DNA from 4 places in the Rhodococcus qingshengii JCM 15477 genome. Region 4 is predicted to be linked to each of the others. Evidence: riboswitches for the same ligand, from Rfam matches in the RefSeq annotation. Region 4 holds a riboswitch; each other region holds the start of a gene.
The links. Region 4 has a riboswitch for cobalamin ahead of M0639_RS14740 (cobaltochelatase subunit CobN). Riboswitches for the same ligand answer to the same signal wherever they lie in the genome.
Positions count from the first base shown of each region.

Region 1: another riboswitch for cobalamin. It lies ahead of M0639_RS05815 (ABC transporter substrate-binding protein); the one in region 4 lies ahead of M0639_RS14740 (cobaltochelatase subunit CobN).
Region 2: another riboswitch for cobalamin. It lies ahead of M0639_RS05290 (FecCD family ABC transporter permease); the one in region 4 lies ahead of M0639_RS14740 (cobaltochelatase subunit CobN).
Region 3: another riboswitch for cobalamin. It lies ahead of M0639_RS09795 (ABC transporter substrate-binding protein); the one in region 4 lies ahead of M0639_RS14740 (cobaltochelatase subunit CobN).

Region 1 covers NZ_CP096563.1:1,276,955-1,282,913, reverse strand. The annotation lists gene M0639_RS05845 (DUF6131 family protein) at 1-80, opposite strand, end outside; gene M0639_RS05840 (nuclear transport factor 2 family protein) at 245-646, opposite strand; gene M0639_RS05835 (DUF1254 domain-containing protein) at 748-2,103, shown strand; gene M0639_RS05830 (SDR family NAD(P)-dependent oxidoreductase) at 2,154-2,945, opposite strand; gene M0639_RS05825 (hypothetical protein) at 3,112-3,270, opposite strand; gene M0639_RS05820 (siderophore-interacting protein) at 3,427-4,284, shown strand; cobalamin riboswitch at 4,326-4,506, shown strand; gene M0639_RS05815 (ABC transporter substrate-binding protein) at 4,565-5,578, shown strand; gene M0639_RS05810 (class I SAM-dependent methyltransferase) at 5,579-5,959, shown strand, end outside.
Region 2 covers NZ_CP096563.1:1,160,773-1,166,731, forward strand. The annotation lists gene cysK (cysteine synthase A) at 1-181, shown strand, start outside; gene epsC (serine O-acetyltransferase EpsC) at 187-765, shown strand; gene M0639_RS05270 (hypothetical protein) at 824-1,126, opposite strand; gene M0639_RS05275 (cation diffusion facilitator family transporter) at 1,155-2,102, opposite strand; gene M0639_RS05280 (alpha/beta hydrolase) at 2,113-3,051, opposite strand; gene M0639_RS05285 (TetR/AcrR family transcriptional regulator) at 3,038-3,712, shown strand; cobalamin riboswitch at 3,729-3,864, shown strand; gene M0639_RS05290 (FecCD family ABC transporter permease) at 3,982-4,989, shown strand; gene M0639_RS05295 (ABC transporter ATP-binding protein) at 4,986-5,804, shown strand; gene M0639_RS05300 (ABC transporter substrate-binding protein) at 5,801-5,959, shown strand, end outside.
Region 3 covers NZ_CP096563.1:2,139,978-2,145,936, forward strand. The annotation lists gene M0639_RS09780 (SDR family oxidoreductase) at 1-625, opposite strand, end outside; gene M0639_RS34940 (hypothetical protein) at 676-798, opposite strand; gene M0639_RS09785 (hypothetical protein) at 1,083-1,550, opposite strand; gene M0639_RS09790 (MMPL family transporter) at 1,618-3,738, opposite strand; cobalamin riboswitch at 3,810-3,955, shown strand; gene M0639_RS09795 (ABC transporter substrate-binding protein) at 4,072-5,067, shown strand; gene M0639_RS09800 (FecCD family ABC transporter permease) at 5,064-5,959, shown strand, end outside.
Region 4 covers NZ_CP096563.1:3,226,789-3,232,747, forward strand. The annotation lists gene M0639_RS14735 (GMC family oxidoreductase) at 1-590, shown strand, start outside; gene M0639_RS14740 (cobaltochelatase subunit CobN) at 630-4,250, opposite strand; cobalamin riboswitch at 4,290-4,422, opposite strand; gene cobG (precorrin-3B synthase) at 4,474-5,616, shown strand; gene M0639_RS14750 (precorrin-8X methylmutase) at 5,636-5,959, shown strand, end outside.

The sequences.
Region 1 (5,959 bases), 1.9 Mb from region 4:
AAGATGATGCCGACGGTGGTCAGAATGCTCAACCCCGTGAAAAAGCCGATCAACGCCAGAATAATGCCGAGAACAATCATGTGAGAACCTCATCCGGTATGCGTATCAAAATGATCTACTCAACTGACGCTACTACAGAAACTTCACAATCGATAAATCCGATAAATACATTCATAAATGCGAAACTCGTATTACTACCCAATAGTGTCACCGTTAAAACATCAGCCTTTCTCTTATCTCTACGTCACAGTTCCACGTCCTCGATCTTCGCCTCGACCGCCGGCGTGATGTGGCTCAACACGCAGCACCAACGACCGTCTCGCCGCGCGAACACGTCGGTGGTCCACTCGTCGGCGTCGTATTGTCTGCCGCCGTAGTGCGCGGTATTGACGATCCGCGTAGTGAACAGTGCGACGTCACCGAAGAAACGCACGCGAGCGCTCCCGACGCGGTCCATCGCCGAATGAGTCAAGTCGCCCGAGGCCACGAAGCCCAGGAACTCCGCTTTGGTCGACACTCCGGATTCCGAGACGATCACCCAGTCGTCTGCCATGAAATCGCCGATCCGTTCGGCGTCGTTCGAGCACATCGCGACGTTCCACTCGTCTGCGACAGCGACCAATGCCGCACTCTCCTGATCCGACATGTCTTCTCCCTCTACCGTCGTCACCCTCGGCGGGTGATGCCCCGACGGCAGGGTTCCCGCAGGGTGGACTTCGAACCGACGTGCACGACGAGAGGGCAGAGATGACAGACACCAGTCGCACCGAGCTTGCAGCTCAGGCGTATATCTACGGATTTCCCCTCGTTTTCAATCTCGACCAGGTCCATCGGTATGTTCACAACGGTGTCGGAGCGAACCCCGCCGCACCTTTCAACACCTTCAGCCACGCCCGCACACTGGCCGGGCCGGCAGACACTTTCGTCACGATCAACAACGACACCGTGTATTCCATGGCGCAGATCGATCTCTCTGTCGGCCCCGTTTCGCTGCACGTCCCCGATACCGATGGCCGTTACTACGTCCTCCAGTTCGTGGACGCCTGGACAAATAATTTCGCTTACGTCGGGCATCGGGCCACCGGCACGAAGAGCGGAGACTTCCTTCTCGTCCCACCCACCTGGACGGGAACCCCGGCGGACCAGACCACGGTGATCAGATTTCCCACGAACATTGCGTCGATCGTGGGCCGGTGGGCATGCGGTGGCGACGACGACCTCCCTGCGGTGCACGCCTTGCAGGACGCCACCACACTGACCGTCGTCGACTCCACCGGAAACTCGGCGGGTCTCCCAGTGCCCGAACCCGGGGTAAGCCAGGACCTCCTGTTCCTCGAGAAACTCCGCATCTGGTCACAGGCGTTTCCGCCGGCCCCACGCGATCGAGAACTCCAGGATTCCTTCTCCCCGATCGGAATCGACGAGCCCGGGGCCTCTCCCTATAGCTCACACTCTGCCGCTTCACTCTCTGCCGACGAGGCAGCCGCGTTGGCTGACGGATTGACGATCGGTGAGAAGAACCTGCTCGAGGCCCTCACCAAAGGCTCCAGCCCCGAAGTCAACGGATGGAAGCTCACATTCCACGCCTTCGACTACAACCTCGACTACTTCGAGGTCGGCACAATCGACGATCCACAATTCAAGATCGCCGATCCCAAGTTGCGCATCGTCGAACGCGCCGCGGCTGCCAAGGGCGGGCTGTGGGGCAACCACCCTTACGAAGCGGCGTACATCATGACCTACGTCGACGATCAGGGCGAGCAGTTGAACGGAAACCAGACCTACACAATAAGACTCGACCCCACTCCGCCGGTGAGCGCCTTCTGGTCGCTGACGATGTACTCGGTGCCGGACTTCTTCCTCGTGGCGAACCCCGTCGACCGATACTCGATCGGCGACCGCACTCCAGGAATCGTCCACGACGCCGACGGTGCGTTGACGATCACGATCAGCCACGAGGAGCCGAAAGATCCCACGGCGAAGGCAAACTGGCTGCCCGCACCGCGCGGGGATTTCCGACCGGTACTGAGAATGTACGAACCTTCGCCCGCCGTGCTCGATCAGTCCTACGTCGTCCCCGCCATCACTCGCTCGCAAGAATGACGGCTCGCGTCTGACGGCCTGCCTGTGCGGGCCGTCAGACGGACGCAGAATCAGGCGTGCGTGCCGCCGTCGATCCGGATCTCCGTGCCCGTGATGAAGGCACCATCGTCGGATGCCAACATCGCGATAACTCCCGCAACACTTTCCGGCCCGGCCATGGGGGCACCACCGGACTCCAGATCAGTGCTCAGAATCGGTGACAACTTGCCGAAGAGTGACCAGTCGGTGTCTTCCGGCAAGTACGACGCCGTAGTATCGGTGATCCCGCTCTTCACACTGCCCGGAGCCACCGCGACGGCACGCAGACCCTGCTTGCCGTATTCGAGAGCCAGTGCGTGAGTGAAGGACTGGATTCCTCCCTTACTTGCGGCATACGCGGCCATGTACGGGTGCGCGAAGGCAGCGGAGGTGGAACTGAAATTCACCACGACTGCGTTGCCGGTGGCAAGGAGAGCCGGCAGTGCCTGGCGCGTGACGAGGAAAGTGCCCGTCAAATTCACGGAGAGCACCTGATTCCACAGGTCCAGCGAGGTCTCGTGGGTGTGCCCACCACGCAGTATCCCGGCGGCGTTGACCAGTACGTCCAATTCCCCGAGAGACGAAATCGCCTGACCCACAACCTTGATGACGGAACCCTCGTCACCGATATCGACGACGACGGTGTCGAGGCGATCCTCCGTCGAAGCATGTTCTGCCGATTTCCGGGTGTTCGCCAAACCCTGCTCGGAGATGTCGGCAGCGACCACGCGGCCACCTTCGGCGAGCAACCGCAGCGCGGTGGCCTGCCCGATTCCAGATCCTGCGCCGGTGACGAGAATACGACGACCTTCGAAACGATTCATTGCTGTGTACCTTTCACGAAAACGAGTTGGCTGGCATTCCAGGCTCGGTGGCGCCGACACTCACAACTCACCCGCGAGCAACTTCAGGTACGGGAAATGCGCAGCACTGCAACAGGTGTGGCACTGCGAAATCTCGGCGAGGCAATGCTCGCCGAAGTGGCGAATGTCAGACGGATCCGGCCGGTGCGGCCAAGGCTCTTTCGATCCAGACAAGACCGGACGGGCGGCGGTCGATCGCCTTACGCCCACGTCGGAAAGTCGCTACGCCGAATCGGGCCGTGCGCAGTGCACGGCCGGAAGCGAGAGAACAGCGGCGTATGGACATCACAGGCACGGTAGCAGCGCCGGCACCACTCGCTCAACCGCGTCGTTTCGAGACCCGAATCATTCAGGTAATCAGATGTCACTTCTGGACAACTCGCTCGACTTAGGCAGCACTAACCTGGCGGCATCCCGAAAACCCGATCCAGGAGCACAGTCGATGACACATGCAGACGCCTCGCGCACAACAACTCCCCCGACGACCGTCCTACGGACCGCTGACCACAATCGCGGACTCAACGACGTTCTCGCGATCGTCGAAGCGATGGAGCGACCGAGCGATCACCTGCTGCGGATCACAGCTCGTTTGACGGAGTCGACCGACGATCCGACCTGGTCACGCCCGAATGTGACCGTACGCATGAATCTCGGGCCGGCCTTCGACGACGCTTCGCGCGTGTACACGGTGCGTTCCTACGATTCAGCGAGCGGATCGATCGTCGTCGATGTGGTCCTGCACGGACAGACCAGTCCGATGATGAGGTGGGCAGCAGCGTTGGCCGTCGGTGACACCTTCGGCCTCACCGGTCCGCGGCCACACTTCTTGATCCCTGATGTTCCTGGTCGACGTATCGCACTTTTTCTGGACGGCACCGCAATACCCGCATTGCACTCGATCATCGAGCAGTTACCTACCGACGTCGTCGGAATCGGCTGGGTCACAACAGATGACGAGGTCGCCTTCGCCGAACTGCCCGCCCTCCCCGGCCTGGAGCTTCACCGCGTGAGCGCAGATCCGACCGAGCCCGACGGCCCACTGGCGGTACGAGCACGCGAGCTCGCCAATCCCGCGAGCTACGTCGTGTGGGGCGCCGGTGAACGCAACGAGATGCGCGCAATCCGGAAGCACTTTCGATCGACCGTCGGACTCGACAAAAACGACGTCGCGATATTCGGATATTGGAAGGAGGGCGTCAGCAACACCGAAATCGACCTCCGTCGACGCGAGAACTACGAGCGCATCCTCGCCGACGGCGGAACCCTCACCGACATCGACGACCTGGCCATCGAGATCTGATTGCCTCACACCAGCCGACCTGACCGGCGGTGCACTGCGGTGATAAGTTCCTCTGTGCCAGCGGACCTCCACACAGGGGGTCAGGGAATCCGGTGTGAATCCGGAACTGACGCGCAGCGGTGAGGGTGACCGCCCGGGCTTACGCCACTGGATGAGAATCTGGGAAGGCGCTCGGGTGGGGCGATCTCGAGTCCGAATACCGGCTGGCAGCAGGGGTCAACAGGCGCCTGTTCACACGGTAACGGGCTCCGCGAACGAGCCCCTGCGAGAACGAGATTCCATGCGTCTGTCCAGACTTCGCCTACCCGCCGCCGCCGTCGCTGCCCTGTTGAGCGCGTCGTTGGTTGCCTGCTCCTCCGACGACAGTGCTGCCCGACTATCCAACTCTTCCGAACAATCGCGCGTGACAGTCCAGAACTGTGGCCGAGACGTCACGGTGGAGCGACCGATCGAACGGGCAATCGCGGTAAATCAACCTGCAGCAGAGATGCTGTTCGCGCTGGGAGTGCAGGACCGGATGGCCGGGTACGCCATGAGCGATGACGATGTCCTCCCAGAACTGCGCGAGGCGCGTGGTCAGGTCCAGGCGTTCGACACCGAGTTCCCGTCATTCGAAAGTGTCCTCGAACGCGAACCGGACATGGTCTACACGACGTTCAACTACACGTTCACCTCGGAGGGCATCGCCGACCGGATCAAGTTCACCGACCTCGGTGTCGCGACATATCAGTCACCCAGCGAGTGCACCGGTCAGGATGCCGAGCAGAGCAAGGCCCTCACGCTCGACGACTTGTACGACGAAATCGACGACGTGGCAACACTGTTCGATGTCAAGAACAAAGGTGTCGAGCTCACCGAGAATTTGAAGGATCGCGCGGCCACCGCCACGGCGGCACTGGGAGCTGAGAACGTGACGCTGGCGTGGTGGTACGCAGCCACGAAGACTCCGTACTTCGCCGGGTGCTGCGGTGCACCGGGAATCATGACCGACGCGGTGGGTGCGAAGAACGCCTTCGACGACAACAAGCAGTACTGGCCCGAAATCGGTTGGGAGAGTGTCCTCGATCGAGACCCGACCGTGCTGGTGCTCGCAGATCTCGACCGCGGTGGAGACGGCGACAGTGCCGCAGACAAGATCGCGTTCCTCGAATCGGACCCGGTCGCCAGCAAGCTCACCGCAGTGAAGAACAAGCGTTACATCATCCTCGAAGGAACGACGATGGATCCCTCGATCCGCAATGTCGGTGGCATCGAACAGCTCTCCGACGGGCTGCGCCAGTTGGGTGTGGTCTAGATGTCCGCGGAGATCTGTGAACTGGTGCGCCAGTGGGACGACCAGCAGGCGGCATACATCGCCGACCGTGAGAAGCGCTTCGACGTGATTCTCGACGTTCTCGAATTGCAGCACGCGCACACCCCGTTCACGGTTGTCGACCTGGCCTGCGGGCCGGGTTCACTGAGCGCCCGAATTCTCGAGAAGTTCGAGCATGCGAGCGTTGTGGGGATCGACTACGACCCGATGCTGCTGGAGCTCGCCCGCCAGTCGTCGACGCGTTTCGGTGACCGACTGCAGCTGATCGACGCAGATCTGGCGGGAGCCGATTGGCCGAATTCGGTGGCTGCGCCGGTTCAGGCGATAGTGTCGACAACCGCGCTGCACTGGTTGCAACCGCAG
Region 2 (5,959 bases), 2.1 Mb from region 4:
CGCTCGCGCACTCGGCACCAAGGAAGGCATCCTGGGCGGCATCTCGTCCGGCGCCATCGTCTGGGCAGCACTCGAGTTGGCGAAGCGTCCGGAAAACGCCGGCAAGCTGATCGTGGCTGTCGTGTGCGACTTCGGCGAGCGTTACATCTCCACCCCGCTGTTCGAACACATCCGGGACTGAGACTTGTGAGTATCCTCGGGACAATTCGCGAGGACCTGCAGGCTGCGCGCGGTCAGGATCCTGCCGCGCGCAGCAATGTGGAGAACGCGCTCGTTTATTCAGGGCTGCATGCTATTTGGGCGCATCGGGTTGCACATCGCATGTGGGCCGTCCCTGCGCTACGCGGCCCGGCGCGAGTGCTCTCGCAGCTGACACGCTTCGTCACCGGCATCGAGATTCATCCCGGTGCCACCATCGGTCGGCGGTTTTTCATCGATCACGGCATGGGCGTCGTGATCGGGGAGACGGCCGAGGTCGGTAACGACGTGATGCTCTATCACGGCGTCACTCTCGGTGGTCGCTCGCTCGAGCAGGTCAAGCGTCACCCGACGCTGGGAGACCGGGTCACCGTCGGCGCTGGTGCCAAGATCCTCGGACCTGTCGTCATCGGTGAAGGTAGCGCTATCGGCGCCAATGCCGTTGTCACCAGAGATGTTCCGGCCGAATCCATCGCGACGGGTATCCCGGCGGTGGCGCGGCCACGGACCACCAAGGAAAAACTGGTGGACCCGAACAGCTACATCGATCCGGCGATGTACATCTGAAGCACTCCTTCTTCGATGGCCACCCTCGTGTAGACGGCGGGTGGCCATCGGCGTCGGCTCAGGCTCGCGTCAGGTGCCACCCGCGACGTCCCAGTACGACGGCCGTCGCAGCGCCCAATGCTGCTCCGATCAAGGGATAGCAGGCCAGGACGAGCCAGCGCGGTCCGTCTAAGGGTTCGTAGGCGGTGGCTATTGTCGACTCGTAGTCCCGAGCCATCTGCACGTCCCGGAACGGTACGTAGGAGCCCTGATAGACGATGGTCTCGTCAGGGCTGGTCATCACGTCGATCAGACTGCCCACCAGGGGAATTCCCCCGACGACAAATCCCAGAACCGCCAGAATCACGATCAGTGTGCGCATCGCCCGAGCCTATCGCCCGGCCGGAAGTTCAGACTGTGATCGACGGTTCTTCGGGGGTCGAGAGGGTCAGGATCGCCCGCACGACACGTGGGCTCTGCTCGAGTGAGCGCTCGAGTTCGCGCAACGTGTGGGCCACACGGGATTCCGCGTAGTCACCGACCAGGTCGACGCTGGCCACCAGGTAGACCTGTCGCGGCCCGAGGTATTCCATACGCAGGAACGTGATTCGGTTGATCTCGGGCAGTTGGGTGAGAGCTTCGATGGCTGCTGCCCGCAGCGTCGGTGAGGCCTCTTCGCCGACCAGGAAGCGGCGGTTCCGATCTATCAGAATGATTGCGATGACCCCGAGGAGAATGCCGACGAAGATGGAGCCGAGGGCGTCGGGGACGGGTGAACCGGTGACCTGGTGCAACAGAACACCGACGAACGCGATGACCAAACCGATAAGTGCCGCAGCATCTTCGGCGAACACGGCCCGAGTCGTCGGGTCGGATGTGTTGAGTGCCTGGGTCATGACGTCGCGGTTCACGGCGGACGCTTCGTTTCGGAGTTGTTTGTACGCCTGCCGGAACGAGATGCCTTCGAGGATGAACGAGACGCCGAGGACGGCGTAGGCGACACCGAAGTCGGACGCCGGTTCGGAATGGAACAGTTCCTGGATGCCATGGGTGATCGAGACACCCGCGCCGAGTGCAAACAGTCCGAGGGCGGCGAACATCGACCAGATGTAGGCCTCCCGGCCGTAGCCGAGTGGCTGGTCTCGGTCGGGAACCCTTTTCGAGCGGCGGTTCGCGATCAGCAGCAGCACTTCGTTGCCGGTATCGGCCCAGGAGTGGGTGGCCTCTGCGACCATCGATGCAGATCCGGTGACGATGGCGGCCGCCGTCTTGGCACCGGCGATCAGCGCGTTCGCCGCAAACGCCAGTACGACTGTCGTGGTGCTCTCGTCGGCCGATGCTTCCGTTTCGGTGCTCACGATTCTCAGGCTAGGCGGGTGACGACGGTTTCGTGCGGTGACGCTCGGCGACGGAGTGCAGCAGTGTGGCGACGGCGTCGTGGAACTGCGTCAGGCCCGGCTCTTCGACGGGAAAGTGCCCGCACCCGTCCAGCATCACGAATTCGGTGGGTGCGTTGATGCGGCGGAGGAACTGCAGGCTCAGTTCGGGTGGCGTCCATCGGTCGTCGGCCGGGTGGGTGAGCAGAACGGGCGTCGTCCGAAATGCTTCGGGTGCGGTGTGGTCGAACGAGAAGTAGCTGCTGAGGAATCCGAGTGGCACCCGAACACCGCCACCGCGCGGATCGGTTGCGCACAGCGTTGCGAGCTCCCGATTGCTGCTCATGTTCGCCACGTCGGCGACCCAACGGATGGGCACGCGGATACGGCCCACCAGTCGTTCGGTGCGCCGCATCAGGGGAGCGCCGTAGACACCCATCGGGCCGAACCGCGCCGCGGCAGCTCTGGCCGATGGATCCGAGGGATCGAGCAGGCAGGTAGCGACGACGGCGTCGGCCAGACCGGTCCGCGCGGCTACCTCGTAGGCCAGCAGACCGCCGATGCTGGCTCCCAACAACACCAGCGGCCGATCGTCGGCTGCCTTCTCGGCCCGGACGAGATCGCAGAGGAGATCGACCCACTGCTCGTACCGGACGCCGGCGGGATCGGCTACGACGGTGTCGCCGTACAGCGGAAGGTCAGGGAAGAGGACTTCGGCTCCGAGTTTCACGCCGATCCCGGCGAACGGCCACAACGCGCCCGAGTAGCCGCCGGCGCCGTGGATGCCGAGAACACGAACCGGCGCGTCTGGAACCACGGCCCGTGCGACGTGGACGGTGTTGCCGTTCCACTCCCACCACGTCGGGGTCGGCGCCGGCATGTGGTCGGTGTACCGGTCGGGCATAAACTTCGAGTAATTGGCGCTGGTCACCTACACAATTCTCGGTATCGGCGTCGCGGCTGACAACTCGCATCGGAGGACCGTGTCGACTCGGCGGAAAAGGCCCTCCCAGCAGCGCTCGAGGGCTACCTACGACGCGATCCTGGAGGCAGCTACTCGCGTTTTCGCTTCGGAAGCCATGGCAGCGACCACCAACCGGATCGCTGACGAAGCAGGGGTGTCGGTGGGCTCGCTCTACCAGTATTTCGGCGACAAGTACGAGATCCTCTCGGAGTTGGCGAACCGTCACGTGAGTGCTGCGCGGGAGAGTTTTGCGCTCTGCCTTGCCGACATCGTCGAGCGTGAGCTCACCCCGGAGGAGGCCGTCCGGATGTTGGTGGAGTGCGCGGTCGAAGTGAACAGTAAGCCGCGAGAGTTCTTTCACCTGCTCTACGATCAGGTTCCGCGTACGCGTGAGCTCATCGAGCAGGTCGAAGAAATGAATCGTCAACTGGTACTAGGCTTTTCGGAGCGACTCCAGAGCCACGGTTTCAGTGCGGAGGATGCGTTGTTGACGTCGCGGCTGACCGTGACTGCCGTGGACAGTCAGGTGCATCGGGTTGTGCTGGAATCGGATTCACCCGAAGAACTTCGAGTGCGAACGGAAGCCGTCGTACGGCACGCGAGATCGATGATCGGGTCGCAACCTTGATCCGGTGTCGAGAATGGTGACCGCGGTCCGTTATGGTTCTGACGTCATCATCGAGGTAATGGGAAGTCGGTGCAATTCCGGCGCGGTCCCGCCACTGTGAGGTCGTCCCTGCGTCGACCGTAGCCAGATACCACCCTCGTTGACGTTGTGTCATGCCACGAGGATGGATCGGTCACACCATGAATGCTGTTGGCGGAGCTCTGTCTCCACCTACCCACCTGCCTGCGCCGAAGGCTGGTGCACCGCGAGGACGACTCGGTCCGGGTATCGTGCTGCCCGCTCTGGTGATCGTCACCGTGCTCTCTGCTGTGTGCGCGTTGGCGTTCGGATCCGAGATGCTCCCCGTGTCCACTGTGGTGGACGTGGTGCACTCGCGCTTCGGAGGCCCACCCGTCACGCGTTCCGAACTTGCGATCGTGTGGGGGATCAGAGCACCTCGGGTACTGCTCGGTCTGGCCGTCGGCGCTGGTCTTGCCGTCGCCGGCGCGGTGGTGCAAACCCTCGTCCGTAACGCTCTCGCCGATCCCCACCTGCTGGGAGTGTCGTCCGGCGCGAGTGTCGGTGCCACCGCCGTCATCACCACCGGACTGTTCGCCGGCGCGGGAGTGTGGGCGCTCAGTTTCGGCGCGATGATCGGGGCGTTGGGAGCTGCGATTCTCGTCTTCACCATCGCGACGCTGCAAGGCGGTATCACTCCACTGCGATTGGTTCTGACCGGCACCGTTACCGCATCCGCCCTGTCGGCGATCGCGAGTTTTCTGGTGCTGCGTACCAATGATTCCCAGGCCGCGCAGTCCGTATTGTTCTGGCTCCTGGGAAGTTTGGCCGGGGCATCCTGGGACAAGTTGTGGGCGCCGGTCATCGTTGTGTTCCTGCTGACGGCAGCGGTGTTCGCGCTGCACGGTTGGCTGGACGCGCTGGCGGCCGGACCGGACGTCGCGGCTTCGCTCGGTATTCCCATCCGAACCCTGCGAAACGTGCTGTTCGGCGTGCTGGCAGCGTTGGTCGGCACGATGGTTGCGGTGTCCGGCGCGATTGCCTTCGTAGGCCTGGTCATACCGCACGTCACACGCATGCTTGTCGGAGCCAGACATCGAGTGGTGTTACCGGCGGCAGCACTGATCGGCGCGTCCTTCCTGGTGTGGGTCGACGTCGTGGCGCGGACCTCGTTGCGGCCGACCGAGATCCCGCTGAGCGTGGTGACCGGGGTGATCGGGGCCCCGCTGTTTCTCCTGCTTCTCGGCCGTCGGCGCTACCGATTCGGTGGCAGTTCGTGAGCGCCCGAGCCCTGGCGCTGACCGCGTCCGGAGTAGTTGTCCGCATCGACCGTCGAACCATCGTCAAAGGCGTCGACATCGCGGCCGACGCCGGTGCAGTAGTCGGCGTGGTTGGTCCGAACGGATCGGGCAAGTCGACGTTCTTGCGTGCTCTCGCCGGTCTCGGGCCGATCGCCGGCGGTGACATTCGTGTCGGCGGCGACTCCGTGCACGCGATGCCCGCGCGGTCGCGGGCCAAAGCCATTTCCTTTGTGGCGCAGGAAGAGCAGAGTCCCGCCGATTTGTTGGTTCACGAGTACGTGAGTCTGGGCCGCACACCACATGCAAAGCCCTGGAGCGTCGGTGGAAAGCACGAGAATGCCGTCGTCGATCGTGCTCTGGGCGAGGTCGGAATGATCGAGCACCGGTTCTCTTCGATGGACACGCTTTCCGGCGGTGAGCGTCGGCGGGTGTTTCTCGCCCGAGGTCTCGCGCAGGACGCCGGTGTGCTCATCCTCGACGAGCCGACCAATCATCTCGACATCCGGCATCAACTCGAACTGCTCGATCTGGTCCGGTCGTTGGACCGGACGGTGATCATGGCACTGCACGACCTCGATTTGGCTGCGGCAGTGTGCGATCGGGTGCTCGTGCTCGCGGATGGAGTGGCCAGGGCGTTCGGACATCCATCCGACGTACTCACCACCTCGGTGGTGGCAACTGTTTTCGGCGTCGAGACTTTCGAACTCGTGAACCCCGCGACAGGCCGTTCACACCTCGTATTCGAATCACGAAATTCTCAACCACAACACACATTTTCGGAGAGTGCACTTTGATACACGTCAAGACCCGCGCGTCGTTCGGTGCGGTTGTAGCCGCGACAGCGTTGTTGGCCGTGTCCGGATGCTCGGCAACCGCGCCCGTCGACGAAGCCGCGGACAAGACTTCGGTCACGCTGGAGAACTGCGGAACGGAAAGCACTTTCCAACTT
Region 3 (5,959 bases), 1.1 Mb from region 4:
TCGGGACGGGGAGTGCTGCAGGTAGTTTCGCGAGTAGCGCCAGTCCTGGAAACAAGTAGTACGGACCGTCGATCTTGTCCATCTCCCCGGTGACGGAGTTGCCGACCACGGCAGACGGCCGATAAACACGCCAGGTGAGGCCTTCTCGTTCTCGAACGAGCTTCTCGGCCTCGAACTTGGTTCGGTGGTAGGGCGTCGGAAAGCCTTGGCCGCAATCGAAATCGGTCTCGCTGAACGTGCCCGGATAGTCGCCTGCGACTGCGACCGATGACACGTGATGAAGGGTGGCTCCCAGTTTCGCAGCAAGTTCGACCACGGAGCGTGTGCCCTCGACATTCGTCGAAGCCTGCTCGTCTCCGGCGGTGATGTCGTAGATCGCGCCGAGGTGAAGGACGTGGTCGGCAGGTGGGGGAGAATCGATGCCCAGCCCAGGCTCGGTCAGATCTCCAATGAGCGGATGCACGCGATCGCCGCCGGGAATTGCCGACACCTGTTCTTCGAGTTTGGCGACAGAACCGGCTCTGACCAGCACATGGATCTGAGCAGTTTGATCACGCTCGAGCAGGAGTGGCAGTGCAGCTCGTCCGAGAAATCCGGTACCGCCAGTGACGATGTATGTGGCCATAGTCGGTAACTTACTCCAAAGTAAGATCAGCGGCTAGAGGGAAACGAACATCAATGCGTCATGACCCCGTCCTCGGCGTCGAAGTCGATGCCCGCGGAGATGATTCCGGAGAACAAGAACGCGACGGCAAGCGCAAGAGCGGGGATTGCAAGGATCCATTCGAAAATTGTCATGCTCCAAGTCTGACGAAATCAGCTTCGGAGAACATCGCCCTGCGGAGCGATTTAGACGATCGGGCAGTCATCCTCGAGGACGACTGCCCGATCAGGGAAATCCACTAGGTCTGTTGCTGAAGAGTTTCGGGCGCAGTGGGGTGCGCGCTCGTCCTTGCGTCGCGTGACGTGATTTCGGATGAGATGTGGGCGGCCGTTGTTCCGAGGGTGTGAAGGCCATGCTCCGTCCGCCAGTAGACCGGCGCACCATCGTCGAGGCGATGGAGTGGCCAGGCCGGCAAACCCTAGGCCGGTTCAGCGCCCGACAAGTCCTCGACCGCATACGGGGTCGTTCCTTCGAACAGAACACCGATCCCGAAAGGATCGGCCATCTCGAGCCTTGACTCAGCGAACCGCAGCAGCCAGGTTCCGTCAGCCCAGATCACCGCCTCAGGTTCGCCGAACAGTGACTCCGTGGCGTCCAACTCCACGAGTTCGGAGTGGCGGAGGCCGAACTGTGGCCCACGCAGCTGTTGACGCAGGTAATCGGCGGCGACTTCGGCAAACTCACCGAACCGGGCCATCACGGTCGCAGCGAGCTCACACACCGCAGACTCCGGCACGGTGGCCGGCTCGATAACCAGACTCACCGGCCTGGAGTCACCGACCCCCTGGACATCGATGATCGATGTCCAGCACGCCAACGAATCGTCCGAGTCGACACGCGAAAACACTGCTGAGCCGACCACAACACTCTCAGGTAAGTCATCCACGACCCCTAGTCAAACACGGCTCTCCGCAGGATCCCAGGCACTCTTCAGTGACATGATCCAGTCGCGATCAGTGGCCGATGCCGACCTTCGCGTGAACCTTTTTCAGCCACACAGGAGCCCACCAGTTCGCTTCGCCCATCAACTTCACGAGCGAGGGCACGAGCAACATGCGGATGATGGTCGCGTCGACGATCAGCGCGACGATCATGCCGACGCCCAGGAACTTCATCACTGACAGCCCTGACATTGCGAAGGCCCCCGTCACCACTATCAGGAGTAAGGCGGCAGCCGTCACGATGCGGCCGGTGCGCTCGGTTCCGAACTTGACCGCTTCCTCTGTCGTCGCTCCCGCGTTCTTGGCCTCGACCATCCGTGACATCAGGAAAACCTCGTAGTCCGTGGACAATCCGAAGACCACCGCCAGGATGAGCACGACAAACGTCGCCTCCAGCGGAGTTTGACTGACCCCGAGGAGTTCGACGCCGTGTCCGTCCTGGAAGACGAAGGTGAGGACACCGAAGGTGGTCGCGAGACTCAGGGCTGCCATCAGCACCGCCTTGATCGGCAGCACCACCGAACCGAACGCGAGGAACAACAGGATCAGGGTGGATCCGACCATGATGAGGATCATCACCGGTAGCCAGTGCAGGACGGCGTTGTTGCCGTCGTCGACCATGGCTTGACCGCCGCCGACAAGCAGCACCGTTCCGTCGGGAGCGGAGATCGCACGCAGATCTGTCACTGCGGCGCTCTGTGATTGGGGTGTAGAGCCCTCGCTGTAGAGAGCCTGAACCGCGACGAGTTGATTGGTGCTCGCGACGACGGTCGCCTGACCGATGCCCTCGACTTGACCGGCGGACTCGGCGATCGCTGCACCTTCGGCCGGGGTGAGAGTGTTCCCGTCCTCGGCCTGAAGGATCATCGTTGCGCCGTTTCCGGTTTGCGGGAAGTCGTTGACCAACGTGTCCATTGCGACGCGAGCGGGGTCGTTGTCCGGTAGTGCGGTGTACGAGAGTTCTCCCAGCCGGGCGCCGAGCAGCGGCGAGGCCATCACGAGCAGCACGGCCACGATCGTCACCGAGACTGCGACCGGACGCTTCATCACCCACGTGACGACGCGGCCCCAGAACTTGCGCGAGCGTTCCTCGCCGCGTTGCGCCGCATCCTTGCGCCATGTCAGGGCGTTGATGCGATGCCCCAGAATGGCAAGTAGCGCAGGCACAGCGGTCAGCGACAGGACGGCCGCGCTCAATACCGCAGCGATCGCGCCGAAGCCCAGAGACCGGATGACGGCCTGGGGGAATACGAGCATGCCGCTGAACGCACAGATCAGCAGTAGACCCGAGAACATGACGGTGCGACCCGCCGTCAGAACTGTCCGCTGAGCAGCCGCTCCCGGGTCCGAGCCCGAATTCAGTTCTTCACGGAACCGACCGACCACGAACAGTCCGTAGTCGATGGCCAGTCCCAACCCGAGAAGAGAAGCGACGTTGATCGAGAACGAGGACACATCGGTGATCAGCGTGAGGATTCGCAGAACCGCCAAAGCACTCAGGACACTGAGTACACCCACGAACACGGGCACGGCAGCAGCGACGATGCCGCCGAAGATGAAGACCAACAGCACCAGAGTGATCGGAATGGCGATGGCTTCGGCGACCACCAGGTCCTTCTCGAGCTTGGTGTTGAATGCGACGCCGACGACGGTGTTACCCGCGAATTGTGCCTCGGCACCTTCGACTTCGAGCTTCGGCAAGAGATCGGCGAAAGTGGCGGGCGTGACGCCCGAGTCCGGTGCCAACGTGATCGCAACGGCCGCCATGGATCCGTCGTTCGAGAGCAGGCTGGCCTTCGCTGCGGCGTCTGTTCCCCAATACGATTTCACCGAAGCGGTCGGCACTTCGGTTTTGAATTGGTCGACGGCGGCTGTCACTGCCGGCCCGATGTCGTCCAGAGTCTTGCCGTCCGTGGGCGAGTAGATCGCGATGATGTCCGGGGTCTGCGGTCCGAGATTGTCTTCGATGATGTCGGCGACCTTCGCGGAGTCGCTGCCCGGATCGATGAAGCCGCCCTGGCTGAGCTTGCCGAACACTCCGAGTCCCCACACCCCACTGATGAGAACTATCAGAACCGCGAGGCTCAGTACCCACCATTTCCGGGCGACGACGGTTTGGGCCCAGCGTGTCATGTATCAACTCCGGTGTGTGGGGGCGTCTGGCCAGATCGACTGTAGTGGGCGTTTGGTCTTGAATCGGAAACGTCATGCATACTGCTCGAAGCACTTGCAAGCCACGTGTGTGGGGGAAGCCGGTCCGAATCCGGCGCTGACCCGCAACGGTAGGTCGATTCTCGGTAGTCACCGAGTGTCGGCAAGCCCGATTACCCGCCGCGCGGTGTGCGACATCCATTCGTCGTGGTCTACGAAAAGGAAGTCCAGCAGGAGCTCTGGCCGAGGATCAGCGTGCGGGCGGAGTTGTCTGTCGGATTCTCATTCGTGGCTCAGAGCCCTTACGAGGTCCCCGTGTCACTTCAGTTCTCCCCGTCCCGCGCCGCCGCTGTTCTCATCGCGGTCGCCTTGGTTTCGGCAGGTTGTTCCAAAGGTCAGGAATCAGAGTCGGCGTCTGCTGCGGAATCCTTCGCACAGCCGGTGTCCGTGACCAACTGCGATCGCGAGATGACCTTCGATTCGCCGCCGCAGCGCATCGTGTCTTTGAACGGACACGTCACCGAAGCCCTCATCGAGATCGGCGCGGGTGATCGGATTGTCGGGCGGGCGTACAGCGACAACCCGCCAACTGCCGAGACCGCCGATGTATTCAACAAGATTCCCAGCCTCTCCGATACGTTCCCCAGCATGGAGCAGGTTCTCGACGTCGATCCGGACTTCGTGGTCGGAGGAATGACCAGTGCCTTCAACGAGAAGCAAGGCCGTTCCCGAGACGCTTTCGGCGAGCGCGGAATCAACACCTTCCTCTTCTCGGAATACTGTGGCACCGGGTTCCCCGACATCGGATTGCTCGAGAACGACTACACGCAACTCGGTCGAGTCCTGGGCGTCGAAGATTCCGCCCGCGAGGTCGCAGAGGAGATCAGCGATGGTCTCGATTCCGTCCGCGCTTCGGTCGGAGACGCGGCGCCGGTACCGACCTTCTTCTACGACAGCGGTGACCAGGTTCCGACGACCATCGGCGGAGTCGGCGTCGGTCAATTGGTCGCGGAATACTCCGGCGTCTCGAACATCTTCGCCGAAGGGACAAAGCCCTACATCGACGCATCGTGGGAAGCTGTTGCCGAGCGTGCACCCCAGGCGATCGTGGTCATCGACTACGGCGACAAGACAGCCGAGCAGAAGATCGACTTCCTCCGTGCCCAGCCGTTGATGGCGACCACCCCTGCTGTGCAGCAGAACCGGTTCGTCGTGGTTCCTCTCGCTGACCTGTTCGAGAGTTCACGGTTGGTGCGTTCGGCACAGACCATCGCAACAGCCTTCCATCCAGGCGCTGACGCGGCGAAGTGACCCGCACGCGTTACGGGTACGGCGCCCTGCTTGTCGGCTTGGCGGTCGCCTTGGCGATCGTCCTGGGGTTGGCCGTCTCCTTGGGATCGGTTCGCATTCCCGTCGGTGACGTCTGGGCGATAGTCGGAGCCCGTTTGGCGCCAGGGACTTTCGAGACGTGGTGGACCGCGGCGCGGGAGTCGATCGTGATCGACTCCCGCCTGCCACGTGCACTCACTGCCGCGGTGGTGGGTGCTTCGTTGGCGATGTCGGGCGCTGTTGCTCAGGCTGTCACACGGAATCCTCTTGCCGACCCGTATCTGCTCGGAGTTTCGTCGGGTGCGGGATTCATGGTGGTGCTCGTGTCGGTGCTGGGTTTCGGCGCCGGCCTCCTCGGGGTTTTCACGATTCCGGTCGCAGCATTCGTCGGGGCGATGATCCCGTTGTTTCTCGCACTGCTGATCGGCGGCCGGTATCCGCAGCCGACCGCGATCATTTTGGTGGGTGTCGCGCTCGCCCAGATATTCTCGGCGCTCATCACCTTTTGCATCCTGGTATTGGCCGATGATCGGCACGTGACGTCGGTGATGCACTGGATTGCCGGCGGATTCGGTGATGCACGATGGTCGACGCTGATCTTCCCGACGATCACACTGGCCGTCGTCGGCACAGCCCTTCTGTTCAGTTCGCGATGGATGGACGTTTTGCAGACCGGTGACGACGGGGCTGCTGCACTCGGTATGAACGTCCGACGGTTCCGTGTCTTGTCCTTGCTCGCGGTCTCCGTACTGGCGGGCGCAGCAGTCAGCGTTGCCGGTGGAATCGGTTTCATCGGTCTGCTGATCCCGCATCTGGCCGGCTTCATCGTCGGCACCAGAGCAATTCGACTGCTCCCTGCTGCAGCCCTGCTGGG
Region 4 (5,959 bases):
CGCTGCCCAACCTCAACGAACACGTCGGTAAGGGCTGGGGAACGAACGGCGACGCCGGGATGGTGCGCTCGTTCGGCTTCAGTGACGGCACTGCGCAAGCCGCACCGTCGGCATCACGCATCGTCGACGAGTCGGGAATGCCACTCTCCCTGGAAAATTGGTACGTCCCCGGCCTACCCGTCAACATCGGCATGCTCGGAACATTGGGGATGACCCTCGACTCGCAGCGCGCCGACTTCGCCTACGACGGCGGCTCCGATCGGGTGGTGCTGAACTGGCCGAAGAACGGCAACGACGCCACCGTCGAGGCACTACGCGCCGTCCAGAACAAGATGGCCTTCGCCGGCACCACGCTGCCGTCGGCGTTGCCGTTCGCGAAGGACGTCAATTCCTCGTTCACCGCGCATCCCCTCGGCGGTGCGGTTCTGGGCAAGGCCACCGACGGTTACGGGCGAGTCAAGGGCTACGACGGCCTGTACGTGATGGACGGCGCCGCTATTCCGGGCAGCACCGGCACCGTCAACCCGTCACTGACCATCACTGCTCTGGCGGAGCGGAACATCGCTCAGATCATCAAGTCCGGACGCTGACTCACTTCAGCGCCCGGATCTGCCGGTGATGCTCGAGGTCTACTCCCCCTCGAGCTCGCCTTCGGTTTCGAGGTACACCTGACGCAAGCCGTCGAGTGTCTTCTGCTCGGGGTGCTCCCACATGTTGCGCTCGGCGGCTTCGAGGAGCCGCTCGGCGATTCCGTGCAAGGCCCACGGGTTGGACTGCGTCATGAACTTCTGGTTCTGCTCGTCCAGAACGTAGGTCTCGGCGAGCTTTTCGTACATCCAGTCCGCGACCACGTTGGTGGTGGCGTCGTACCCGAAGAGGTAGTCGACCGTGGCCGCCATCTCGAACGCACCCTTGTACCCGTGACGGCGCATCGCGTCGAGCCAGCGGGGATTGACCACGCGCGCACGGAAGACACGTGCGGTCTCTTCCGAAAGTGTGCGTGTGCGAACCGATTCCGGCCGAGTGCTGTCGCCGATGTACGCCTCGGGCGACTTTCCGGTCAGCGCGCGCACGGTGGCAACCATGCCGCCGTGGTACTGGAAGTAGTCGTCCGAATCGGCGATGTCGTGCTCACGCGTGTCGGTGTTCTTGGCCGCCACGTTGATTCGACGGTATGCACTGCGCATGTCGTCGGCTGCCGGGATTCCGTCGAGCCCACGGCCGTACGCGAAGCCGCCCCAGTTGGTGTACACCTCGGCGAGGTCGTCGTCACCGCGCCAGGTCTTGGAGTCGATGAGTTGCAGCAGGCCGGCGCCGTAGGTTCCGGGCTTCGAACCGAAGATGCGGGTGGTCGCACGCCTGGCATCGCCGTGCTCGGCAAGGTCGGCCTGCGCGTGGGCGCGCACGTAGTTCTGCTCGTCCGTCTCGTCCAATGCGGCGACCAACTGAACAGCGTCGTCGAGCAGTGCGAGCACGTGCGGGAACGCATCACGGAAGAATCCGGAGATGCGGACGGTGACGTCAATGCGCGGGCGGCCGAGCTCGTCGAGATCGATGACCTCGAGGTTGACCACGCGTCGGCTTGCTTCGTCCCAGACAGGGCGAACACCGAGGAGCGCGAACACTTCGGCGATGTCGTCGCCGGAGGTACGCATGGCGGCGGTACCCCACACGGACAGACCCACCGAGCGCGGGTACTCGCCGTGATCGGCGAGATATCGAGCGGCGAGCGACTCGGCCATCGCCTGACCGGTCTCCCACGCCAGTCGTGAGGGAACTGCCTTGGGATCGACGGAGTAGAAGTTACGACCGGTGGGAAGCACGTTGATCAGGCCGCGCAGCGGTGACCCACTCGGGCCGGCGGCGATGAAGCCGCCGTCGAGCGCGTGCAGGACCTGCTTGATCTCGTTGTTCGTCTGTCGGAGGCGTGGAACCACTTCGGTGGCCGCGAACTGAAGGATCTTCACGACGGTCTCGTCGTCGCTGAGTTGTTCTGCCGCAGCGGGGTTCCAGTCGGCGTCGTACATGCCGCGAACCAGAGCGTGCGCCTTTTCCTCGACGTCGTCGACACGGTTGCGGGACTCGTCGCCGTCTTCGCTGAGCCCGAGAGCTTCGCGCAGACCAGGGACGCTCTGTTCGCCGCCCCACATCTGACGGGCACGGAGCATGGCCAGGACCAGTTCGATTTCGGCGTCGCCCTCGGGTGCGCGGCCGAGAATGTGCAGGCCGTCGCGGATCTGGACGTCCTTGATCTCACACAGCCAACCGTCGACGTGCAGGAGCATGTCGTCGAACACGTCTTCTTCGGGACGCTCCGCGAGGCCGAGGTCGTGGTCCATCTTGGCTGCCCGCATCAGCGTCCAGATCTGCTGGCGAATGGCCGGCAGCTTGGACGGGTCCAGTGCGGAGATGTTGGAGTGCTCGTCGAGCAGTTGCTCGAGACGGGAGATGTCGCCGTAGCTTTCGGCGCGGGCCATCGGCGGGATCAGGTGATCGACGAGAGTCGCGTGGGCGCGACGCTTTGCCTGTGTTCCTTCACCCGGGTCGTTGACGAGGAACGGGTAGATCAGCGGCAGGTCGCCCAGGGCCGCGTCGGTGCCGCAGTTGCTCGACATGCCGAGCGTCTTGCCCGGCAACCATTCGAGGTTTCCGTGCTTACCGAGGTGCACAACGGCGTCGGCGCCGAATCCGCCGTTGTCCGGTGTTGCAGCGATCCAGCGGTAGGCCGCGAGGTAGTGATGGCTTGGCGGCAGATCCGGGTCGTGGTAGATCGCGACGGGCTTTTCACCGAATCCCCGCGGCGGCTGGACCATGAGGACGATGTTGTTGAATCGCAGTGCCGCGATGACGATTTCGCCGTCGGGATCCTGCGAGCGGTCGACGTACAGCTCGCCGGGCGCTGCGCCCCAGTGCTCTTCGACACCGCTGCGCAGTTCCTCGGGCAGGGTGGCGAACCATTCGCGGTACTTCGCTGCCGAGATGCGGATCGGATTGCCCTCGAGCTGCTCGGCAGTGAGCCAGTCGGGATCCTGGCCGCCAGCCGCGATCAGGGCATGGATCAGCGCGTCGCCGTCCTTCGCCGCCAGGCCAGGAACTGCGTCCGGACCGTCGACCGGACCGAGGTCGTAACCGGCAGAACGCATTTCGGTGAGCAGGTCGATTGCGCTCGCCGGAGTATCGAGACCGACCGCGTTGCCGATGCGGGCGTGCTTGGTCGGGTACGCCGAGAGCATCAGAGCAACGCGACGCTCGGTGGTGGGAATGTGGCGCAGCTTGCCGTGACGGACCGCGATCCCGGCGACACGGGCGGCGCGCTCGACGTCGGGGACGTAGGTGGACAGTCCGTCGGAGTCGATTTCCTTGAAGGAGAACGGGACGGTGATTATGCGACCGTCGAACTCCGGCACAGCCACCTGCGTCGCGACGTCGAGAGGCGACAGTCCGTCGTCGTTCTCGTCCCAGGTGGCGCGGCTACTGGTCAGGCACAGCCCCTGCAGGATCGGGACGTCGAGTGCAGCGAGTGCTGCGACATCCCAGGCTTCGTCGTCCCCACCGGCGGACGCGGTGGCGGGCTTGGTGCCGCCGGCAGCGAGAACTGTCACGACCATGGCGTCGGCGCGGCGGAGCGTGCTCAGAAGTTCGGCTTCAGCTGTTCGCAGAGATGCACAGTAGATCGGGAGCGCGGTGCCACCGGCCTCGGCGACCGCGTCGCACAACGCCTGGATGTACCGGGTGTTGCCGGCCAAATGCTGAGCGCGGTAGTACAGAACTGCGATGACCGGACCGCTCGCCGAGTCGAGATCGGGCGCGAAATCAGCGATGCCCCAGGAAGGCAGGTGGGCCGGCGGCTCGAAACCGTGGCCGGTGAGCAGGACCGTGTCGGAAAGGAAGTGGTGCAGCTGTGCCAGATTCTGTGCGCCACCCTCAGCCAGGTAGTTGTGCGCCTCGGCAGCAACACCGGCGGAAACCGTCGAGCACTCCATGAGGTCGGCGTCCGGCGCGTGCTCGCCGCCGAGAACGACTACGGGGAGTCCGGAGGCGAGGACCATGTCCAGGCCGTCTTCCCAGCTGCGACGGCTGCCGAGGATACGAACGATCACGAGGTCGACGCCGTCGAGCAAGGGCGGCAAGTCCTCCGAGACCAGCAAGCGTGAGGGGTTGGCCCAGCGGTAGGAAACTCCGTCGCCGGCTTCCTGGCTGGCGCGGGCGCTCAGCAGATCGGTGTCGGACGTGGAGAGCAGAAGAATCACGGGTGAAGCCTTCCTGGGGTTTCGCGCCCCGTGGCACAGATCTGTCATCGACGGCGGTTGAGGGTCTGACTCGTGTTTCCGAGCGGAAACACGTCCCGCTCGAGCAACACTCACAGTGGCGCGACCGCACCGGACTTCCACCGGTTTCCTCAACTGCCGTCACTGGTGGTGGTGATGCTACCGGTCCGCAGAAGGCACTCATGACAGGTCGTACCCTGGAGCCATGCCCACGGACCGTTCACAGCCAGACGCGTGCCCGGGTGCACTGCAAGTTCACCACGCCGCCGACGGCGCACTGGCTCGCGTGCGCCTACCCGGCGGACTCCTCACCCCCACCCAGTTGCAGACGCTCGCCGACGCGGCGCGCGATCTCGGCAACGGGCAGATGGAACTCACCTCGAGGGGCAACGTACAACTGCGCTCGGTCTCGGACCCCGAAGCCTTCGCATCGCGAATCGCTTCGGCCGGTCTGCTGCCGTCAGCGACGCACGAGCGAGTGCGCAACATCCTCGCGTCCCCACTGTCCGGCCGTATCGGGGGCGTCGCCGACATTCGTGAACTGGTCCACCGTCTCGATTCGGCGATCCAAGCGGATCAAGCATTGGCAGATCTGCCAGGGCGAACCCTGTTCACCCTCGACGACGGGCGCGGAGACATCAGCGGGCTTCGGGGCGATTTCGGACTCCACGCACTCAGCGCCACCGAGCATTCACTGGTGCTCGCCGGTCACCACACCACTCATCGTGTACAGGCGGACGACGCCGTCGAATTGCTCCTCGCGGCGGCCCGATCATTCCTCGACGTCCGCGACAAGCACTGGCGCCTGGCCGAGGTTCCGGACGGAATCGAACGCACCCTCGAGCAGCTGGGTCTGAGCGCCGAGTCCACCGTTGCGGCGGACCTCACGCCGGATGCACGGCCCACTATCGGCTGGCTCGAGCAGCGCGACGGGACCGTAGCTCTGGGCGGCGGCCTGCGATTCGGGCTGCTCGACGCTCGGCTGGCCGAGTTCCTCGCCGCCGTCGACAAGCCCGTCGTCGTGACGCCCTGGCGATCGGTGCATATCTTCGACCTCGACGAATGGGCAGCCGAGCAGGTAGTCCGGGTGCTGGCACCCATGGGGTTGATCTTCGACGAGAACTCACCGTGGCTCGAGGTCACCGCCTGCACCGGAAGCCCGGGATGCGAGAAGTCGCTCGCCGATGTGCGCACCGACGCAATCACCGCCGTCGAGCAGGCAGAACTGCCTGTCGTCGGGCGCCAGCACTGGGCCGGGTGCGACCGCAGCTGCGGACGTCCCCGCGGGGACGTAGCGGATGTGATTGCGACGGGTGACGGTTACCGGGTGAATCCGGCCGATCGGTGATGCCTCTATCGTGTGGCACATGATCGAGTACATCCGTGACGGCGCGGAAATCTATCGCCAGTCCTTTGCCACCATTCGGGCCGAAGCCGACCTGAGCCGTTTCCCGGCGGATGTCTCGCAAGCTGTAGTGCGCATGATTCATGCAAGTGGCCAGGTCGATCTCGTCGACGACGTCGCCTTCACACCCGGTGTCGTCTCGGCTGCGCGCGCAGCTCTGCGCGACGGCGCGCCGATTTTCTGCGACGCTCAGATGGTGGCTGCCGGCATCACGCGCAAGCGTCTGCCCGCCGGTAACGACGTCATCTGCACCCTCGGCGATCCGCGGGTTCCCGTGCTGGCGTCG